2 regions of the Sphingomonas adhaesiva genome follow, and region 1 is predicted to be linked to the other one. Evidence: predicted binding sites of a transcription regulator. Region 1 holds the regulator's gene; the other holds the start of a gene.
What was found. The regulator LexA, encoded in region 1, represses DNA repair genes until DNA is damaged. The targets are predictions, from matches to a motif close to GTTCCNCNCTTGTTCT.
Positions count from the first base shown of each region.

Region 1 (4,038 bases):
GATCGAGGCGATCGGGCGCTGGTCGCTGGTGCCGGTCGTGGCACGGCGGACGCAGCCGTCGTGCGATCTGTCGGCGATGGACGGCTATGCGCTGCGGTTCGCGGACCTCGGCGGATCGCTGCGAGTGATCGGGGAAAGCGCCGCGGGCGCGGCGTTCGCGGGCACGGTGTCGGCGGGTGAGGCGGTGCGGATCTTCACCGGCGCGGCGATGCCCGCCGGGGCGGATACGGTGCTGGTGCAGGAGGAGGCGCGTCGGGACGGCGACCTGCTGGCGCTGGACGGGGAGGGGCCGGCGCATGCGGGGCGCAACGTGCGGCGGCGCGGGCTGGATTTCACGCAGGGCGACGTGCTGGTCGAGGCCGGCGAGCGGCTGACCGCGGCGCGGCTGGCCGTGGCGGCGACCGGCGGGGCGGGGCGGGTGACGGTCGCGCGCCGCGTGCGCGTCGCGCTGGCGGCGACCGGGGACGAGCTGGTCGAGCCGGGCGGGGAGGCGGGGGATGCGCTGCCCGAGTCGAACCGGCTGCTGCTGCGCGCGCTGCTCGCGGCCCTGCCGGTCGAGATCGTCGATCTGGGAATATTGCCCGACCGGCTGGACGTGCTGACGCGCGCCTTCGCCGATGTCGCGGCGGACGTGCTGGTGACGACGGGCGGGGCGTCGGTGGGCGACCATGATCTGGTGCGGCCGGCGCTGGAGGGGGCGGGGGTGACGCTCGACTTCTGGCGGATCGCGCTGCGCCCGGGCAAGCCGATGCTCGCGGGTCGCCGCGCGGACGGGATGGCGGTGGTCGGGCTGCCGGGCAATCCGGTGTCGGCGTTCGTCACCGCGCTGCTCTTCGTGCGGCCGCTGGTGGCGCATCTGGCGGGCGCGCGCGATCCGTATCCGGTGACGACGCGCGCGGTGCTGGGGGAGGATCTGCCCGCCAACAACGAGCGTACCGACTATCTGCGCGCGGTCCTGCGCGACGGGCGCGCCTATGCCTCTGCGATTCAAGACAGTTCGATGCTGCGCACGCTGTCGCGCGCGTCGTGCCTGATCGTGCGCCCCGCCGGAGCCGCGCCGGCGCGCGCTGGCGACTCGGCGGAAGTGCTGATGCTTGCTTGACGCAACCACAATCGTTCCTTAAAGGTTCGCAATCCGTTCGCACCTTCAGGGGAACAGGCACATGCTGACGCGAAAGCAGCACGAGCTGATCTGCTTCATTCAGGACCGCTTGAACGAAAGCGGCGTCTCGCCGTCGTTCGAGGAGATGAAGGACGCGCTCGAGCTGAAGAGCAAGTCCGGTGTCCACCGCCTCATCAGCGCGCTGGAGGAGCGGGGGTATCTGCGCCGCCTGCCGAACCGCGCGCGTGCGCTGGAGGTGCTGAAGTCGCCCGAGCGCGCCGATGCGAAGCGCGCGCCGGTCGCGGCGTCGCCCCGGCGCGCGGTTCCCGAGCCCGCGAACGACGTGATCGAAATCCCGCTCCACGGCCGCATCGCCGCGGGTGTCCCGATCGAGGCGTTCGAGGGGTCGACCACCCTGCCGGTACCGGCGGCGCTGCTGGGCAGCGGCGAGCATTTCGCGCTGGAGGTATCGGGCGATTCGATGGTCGAGGCGGGAATCTTCGACGGCGACTATGCGCTGATCCGGCGGCAGGACGTGGCGCACGACGGGGAGATCGTGGTCGCACTGATCGAGGAGAGCGAGGCCACGCTCAAATATTTCCGTCGGGAGGGCGCGATGGTGCGGCTCGACCCGGCGAACCGCTCCTACGATCCGCAACGCTACGCGCCCGCGCAGGTGCGGGTCCAGGGCAAGCTGGCGGGTCTGCTGCGTCGCTACGATTGAGGGGGCGAGGGGGGACGCGCCACACCAGCGGGATGCCGCGATGAAGCGGCGCGGGATGCCGTGATGCCGGGCGTTTGCCGTGGTGACGACGGGCGATAGTCGATCTCCGTGCGTCGCCACGGATGTTCGTCGCCGGCCGTGTTGACGGTCGTCGCGCGTGCGGTGGCGAAGGTGATCGCGATCCCTCCGGTGCGCGTCAGTGCGGTGCGATCGAGCGTCAGCCAGCGCGCCCGACAACGGCGGGGCAGGCGCCGGTCGCTGACCACCACGTCCGCGGCGGCACATCGGGGGATCAGCAGCATCGTCGGGATCAGATAGCCGCTGCGGGTCGCCAGAACCCGCCAGCGCCGGTCGCCGGCGACGCGCTCCATCGAGCAGAGGTCGCGGTTGCAGCGCGCGCCCGGCGTGTCGGACAGCAGCGCCGGCTCGCCGTCCAGGCCCGCACCCTGCGCCAGCGTGTCGCGCATATAGTCGCCGGTGCGATCGCGCAGGATCGAGAGGCCCCCGGCGGCGTCGCGCCACGCCAGATGACGCCCGTCGCCGCTGACGATCAGGTCGGGGGCGGGGATCAGCAAGGCCCAGGCAGCCCCCGCGGCCAGCGGGACGATCCCCGCGCGGCGCCACCGCGTGCGCCACAGCGCAATCCACAGACCGCCCGCGACCATCAGGCCGAACGCCGCCGGCGGCATCTGCGGCAGCGCGGTCACCGCGCCGGGCAAGGCCGCGACCGTCCGCGCGATCCACAGCAGCAGGTTCGTCGCGGCCTCGGTCACGCGCCACGCCGGCCAGCCGAGCCCGACGGCGTCGAGCAGGAGCGCGATCGCTTCGGCGGGCATCACGACGAACGTCGTCAGCGGGATCGCGACGATATTGGCCAGCGCGCCGAACAGTCCCGCCTTGTGAAAATGATAGGCCGCGATCGGCATCAGCGCGACCTCGACGACGACCCCCGTCAGCAGCAGCGCGGCGAGGTGCCGCGCGAGCTTTCGCGCCCACCCCTCGTCACGTGGGAGGAGCGTCGCGCGGACCCGCGGATGCTCGTGGAGGGCGATGATCGCGGTGACCGCGGCGAACGACAGCTGGAAGCTGGGGCTGACGATCGCCTCCGGCCAGACCAGCAGCACGACCAGCGCGCCCACCGCCACCAGCCGCAGCGTCACCGCCTCGCGCCCCAGCGCCAGCGCGGTCAGAACCATCAGCGCCGCGACGCAGCTGCGGATCGTCGGTACCTGTGCGCCCGTGATCCAGGTGTAGCCGATCGCGGCGAGCGCCCCGAGCGCGGCGGCGAGCAGGGGAATGCGTCCCGTGAGCGCAAGCCGCGGCCACAATGCCAGCAACCGCATCGCGAGCCACATGACGATCCCGACCGCGGCGGTGATGTGCAGCCCGCTGACCGACAGCAGGTGCGCGAGGCCGGCGCGGCGCATCGCCTCCGCATCGTCCTCGGCAATGGCGCCGGTGTCGCCGGTGGCGAGCGCGGCGGCGATCCCGCCCGCGCTGCCGGGCAAGCGCGACTGGATGTGCGTGGTCAACCGCTGCCGCACGCCGGAGTCGCTTGCGCCCGGCGACACGATCGCGATCGGGGCGAAGCCGCGCCCGGTCGCGCCGATGCCGTCGAACCACGCGACGCGGGCGAAGTCATAGGCGCCGGGCACGGCGGGCGCGGGCGGCGGCATCAGGCGGGCGCGAAGGCCGAGCGTCGCCCCCGCGGTCAGCCCGGCGGGAGTGACATCGCTCGGCAGGTTCACGCGGATACGGACCGGGGCGGGATCGGGCGCCTCCTGCCAGCGCAGCCGGTCGAGCGTGACGCGCGTCAGCTCGCGGGCGGGCAACGGCTCGATGCGAACGACACGGCCCGACAGCGTCGCCACCACCGGCCGAGCGAGAACGGGCGCGGCGACACGCTCGGCGCGGGTCCAGGCGAGCGTCAGGCCCAGCGCGACCATCGCCGCCGCCGTCGCCACGGCCACCGCGGCGCGACCGCCGCGTCCGGCCGCCATCGCCCCCGCCGCGACCGCTGCCGCGCACAGCAGCGCCACGATCCAGTCACGCGTCTGCGGAAGGACGAACCACGCCGCCGCCCCCGCGCCGAGCATCACGGGCAGCCACAGCACCAGCTGGTCGCGTTCCGCCTCCAGCCAGCGCTCGCAGCGATCGCGCGCGACGCGCACCGTTTGTCGCACGCGCGCGGCTTTGCTAGGGGCGGGCGCGG
Region 1 is NZ_JAQIJT010000002.1:1,407,520-1,411,557, reverse strand. It holds gene PGN23_RS12990 (molybdopterin molybdotransferase MoeA) at 1-1,102, shown strand, start outside; gene lexA (transcriptional repressor LexA) at 1,164-1,826, shown strand; gene PGN23_RS12980 (ComEC/Rec2 family competence protein) at 1,817-4,038, opposite strand, start outside.

Region 2 (4,038 bases), 830 kb from region 1:
GAGCGCCAGCGCCTCGATCCCGAAGCCGGGGTCGAGGCGGTCGACCTGCCGCACCAGCAGCCGCAGCATGTGGTCGGGCGCGCGGGTGGGGCGGGCGAAGCCGATGCGGATCGTCTGCACCGCGCGGTCGATACGCGTGGCGGCCAGCACGACCGCGCGGGCGCCGCGCCCGGCGCGCGCCAGATCGACGGCGAGGCGGCTGACGAGCTGCCCGATCCAGTGCGCGATCGGCTCCGCGGTGAGCAGCGGCTCGGCGAAACGCTGCTCGACCATGATCGCCACCGGGGGGACGATCGCGTCGAGCGGCTCCGACGCGCGCCCCGACGCCTGGTCGAGGCGAAGCGCGAGGGTGCGGCCGAAGCGGCGCACCAGCGGCGCGCGGGGGAGCGCGGCGAGCTGGCCGACCGTCTCCACGCCCAGGCGGCGGAGCAGCTCCTGCGCGTGTTCCTCCACCCGCAGCGCCGCGACCGGCAGCGGGGCGAGCGCGGGAAGGGGATCGCCGGGGGGCAGCGAGGTGATGGCGGACGGGGCGAAATGCGCGCAGGCCCAGGCGGCGCCCGCGGTATCGGCGATGCCGACGCGCGCGGCGAAGCCGAGCCGGGCGAGCAGGCGGACGAGGCGGCGTGCCATCGCCTCCTCTCCGCCGTGCAGGTGGCTGACGCCGGTGAGGTCGAGGAACAGGGTCTGCGCATCGGCGACCGCCACCACCGGGGTCCAGCGGCGGGCGAGCGCGATCGAAAGTTTGCGAAGGTCGCACGCATCGCCCTCAGGATCGGCATCGCGGACCACCACGTCGGGGACCGCGGCGCGGACCTGCGTCAGCGGCATGCCGGGGGCGACGCCCAGCGCCAGCGCGGACGGCGAGGCGGCGGCGACCTCGACCCGGCTGCCGACCTTGTGGACGGTTACGAGCGGCGGCGCAGGGTCGCCCGATGTTGGCGAAGGATGCGCCGATGTGGGCGGACAGACGCGCGACACGGTGCCCGTGCTGCGCGCGGTGTCGAAGAAGGCGGCGACCTCCTTCACCGCGGCGCCGGGGTCGTTGGAGCCATTCTTCCTGTTCCCCGGCGCAGGCCGGGGTCCCGTTGCGCGCGGCTCGCAAGATGCGGAAACCGCGCCCGACCGGGCCCCGGCCTGCGCCGGGGAACAAGGAAGTGCGGCGGGCTTGGGCCAGCCGGTCGCCTTCCCCCCGTCGTCGCCGGGCAGGCGCTTGTAGGGATGGTCCGCCGCCTCGCTGCGGCGCCCCATCTCGCGCATCGGCGGGCGCTGGTGCGCGGGCAGCGTGGCGATCTGGCGCGCCACCTCCTCCCGTCCCCCCATGTCGCGCGCCCATCTGGCGCCGGGACGCCAGCCGGTGTTGCGCGGTGCGTCGCAGTTCTTGCCGCCCTGTTCCGCATCGCTCGCCGCCTTGATCGCGGCCCAATCCGGCACCAGGGCGTCCAGCGCCACGCGCTCAGGCGGCGGCGGTGCGAGCGCGGGTTCCGCCCGCCGCAGCCGGTCGATCGACCAGTCGGGCAGGTAGAGCGATGCGACCCGTTTCATCGCAGGCCTCCACAAGCAGTTGAAAGGGTTCGCCGCCGCGCTGGCGGGTGCAGTGCACATCCCAGCGCGCGCGGCCGATGCCGGCGACGGGCAGCGGTGCGGACGGGGCGGAGGCGACGCGCCAGCGCGTGACCGCGGCGGAGGGGACCGCGAACGGGTCCGCCTCCTCGCGCGCGTGACGCTTCATCAGGAGCGCGATGGTGCGCCCGCCCTCCGCCGCGAGTTGCAGCCGGCGGGTGGAGGCCATGGCGGCGCGGCGCGTCTCGCCGATCACCGCGCCCAGCGCGCGATGACGCAGCCCTTCCTCCATCAATGCCAGCACCTCCGCATCGTCCGCCGCCTCGGCATAGAGGACGCGCTCGGGGGAGAGGCCCGACTGGTAGAGCCCGGGCGCGAAGAGGTCGCGGCGGCGCACCACCCAGAGCACCGGGCCCCAGGCGCGCGCCGCGATCCCGGCGAGGAACAGCGTGGCCGAGGCATCGTCGCCCATCGAGGCGGTGGCGGCGGCGACCTCGTGCAAGGCATCCAGCCGCAGCCCGCCGTCCGCCAGCCGCGTGTCGACCGCGGGCGTGCCGAACGGCAGCGTCGCGCGGCGGCGATGGCCGTCGCCCTCGATCGCGCGGAGCGTGTCGCGCAGGGACTGGAGGACGCTCGACTGGGACACGGATGATACGACTCGCGATGGGGAAGTTCGTTCCTAATTTGTTCCCTTGGAGCGAGTCGAGTCAATCCGTTGATTTTGGGGGGCGTCGTCTCTGGTAGCCCCCCGTCATGCCGGGCTTGTCCCGGCATCCAGGGTTCGACGCACCCCGCTGCCGTTCGGAGCGCGGAACCCTGGACCCCGGGACAAGCCCGGGGTGACGATGGAAGTTGAAGAAGCGGGACCCCGGCTCAGGGCCGGGGTGACGAGGCGCAGGCTGCCGTCGCAACAAAATTGCGGATTTGCCGCGCGGATCGGGCATTGTGCTGCGCGGACGGGGCGATCGGCAGGCGTTGAAATATTATTACGCGCGCCGTACACTCGCCCGCAAGCGACCCCGTGGTACGCGAAGGAGAGAGCAGTGGGCGAGGCCCCCGATCGTTTGAGCAACCTGAAGCCGCTGTCGCTTCACGTGCCGGAGCCGAAGTTCCGCCCCGGCGACGCGGTCGATTTCGCCGCGGTGGAGGTGCCCGCCGCGGGCTCCGTGCGTCGCCCCGACACCGCCGCCAACCCGCATGATTTCACCGATCTGGCCTATACGATGGTGCGCGTACTGGACGAGGACGGTCGCGCGGTCGGGCCATGGGACCCGCAGCTGTCGCCCGACAAGAAGCGCCGGATGCTGCGCCACATGGCGATGGTGCGCGCGTTCGACGAGCGCATGTTCCGCGCGCAGCGGCAGGGCAAGACCAGCTTCTACATGAAGTCGCTGGGCGAGGAGGCGGTCGCCGTCTCCGCCGCGCACGCGCTGGACGACGAGGACATGTGCTTCCCGTCGTACCGCCAGCAGGGGCTGCTCATCGCGCGCGGCTGCCCGCTGGTCGACATGATGAACCAGATCTATTCGAACACCGGCGACAAGCTGCAGGGCAAGCAGCTGCCGATCATGTATTCGGAGAAGCGCTTCGGCTTCTTCTCGATCTCCGGCAACCTGACGACGCAATATCCGCAGGCGGTCGGCTGGGCGATGGCCAGCGCGTCGAAGGGCGATACGCGGATCGCGGCGACCTGGTGCGGCGAGGGATCGACCGCGGAGGGCGATTTCCACTCCGCGCTGACCTTCGCCACGGTCTATCGTGCGCCGGTGATCTTCAACGTGGTCAACAACCAGTGGGCGATCAGCAGCTTCTCCGGATTCGCGGGCGCGGAGGCGACGACGTTCGCGGCACGCGCGATCGGCTATGGCATCGCCGGGCTCAGGGTGGACGGCAACGATGCGCTGGCGGTCTATGCCGCGACCGCCTGGGCCGCGGAGCGCGCGCGGACCAATGCCGGGCCGACGCTGATCGAGCATTTCACGTATCGCACCGAGGGGCATTCGACCTCGGACGACCCGACGCAATATCGCTCCGCGGGCGAGCCGACCGCCTGGCCGCTGGGCGACCCGATCCGGCGGCTGAAGGATCACCTGATCGCGGTCGGCGAATGGGACGAGGCGCGGCAGGAAGCGATGGACCGCGAGATCGCCGAAGAGGTGAAGGCGGCGCAGAAGGCGGCGGAGAAGAACGGCATCCTGGGCCACGGACTGCACCAGCCGCTCGACACGCTGTTCGACGGCGTGTTCGAGGAGATGCCGTGGCACCTGCGCGAGCAGCAGGCGCAGATGATGGCCGAGGAAGAAGCGAGCGGGCGGCCATGGGCGCGCAAGTGAGCGCCGCCGCTGCCGTCATCCCCGCGGAGGCGGGGATCCAGACGCGCAGGTCTTCGCTAGAGGCGAAACGTCAGAGGTTATGGATTCCCGCTTTCGCGGGAATGACGGAGGTTGCGTGGTGAGCGCTTTACCCTTCTTCGTCACC
Region 2 is NZ_JAQIJT010000002.1:2,241,357-2,245,394, reverse strand. It holds gene PGN23_RS16900 (DNA polymerase Y family protein) at 1-1,542, opposite strand, end outside; gene PGN23_RS16895 (ImuA family protein) at 1,454-2,206, opposite strand; gene PGN23_RS16890 (3-methyl-2-oxobutanoate dehydrogenase (2-methylpropanoyl-transferring) subunit alpha) at 2,604-3,893, shown strand.
Region 2: PGN23_RS16895 (ImuA family protein) is a predicted target of LexA. The motif match lies at 2,236-2,251, and genes of this name have one in related genera.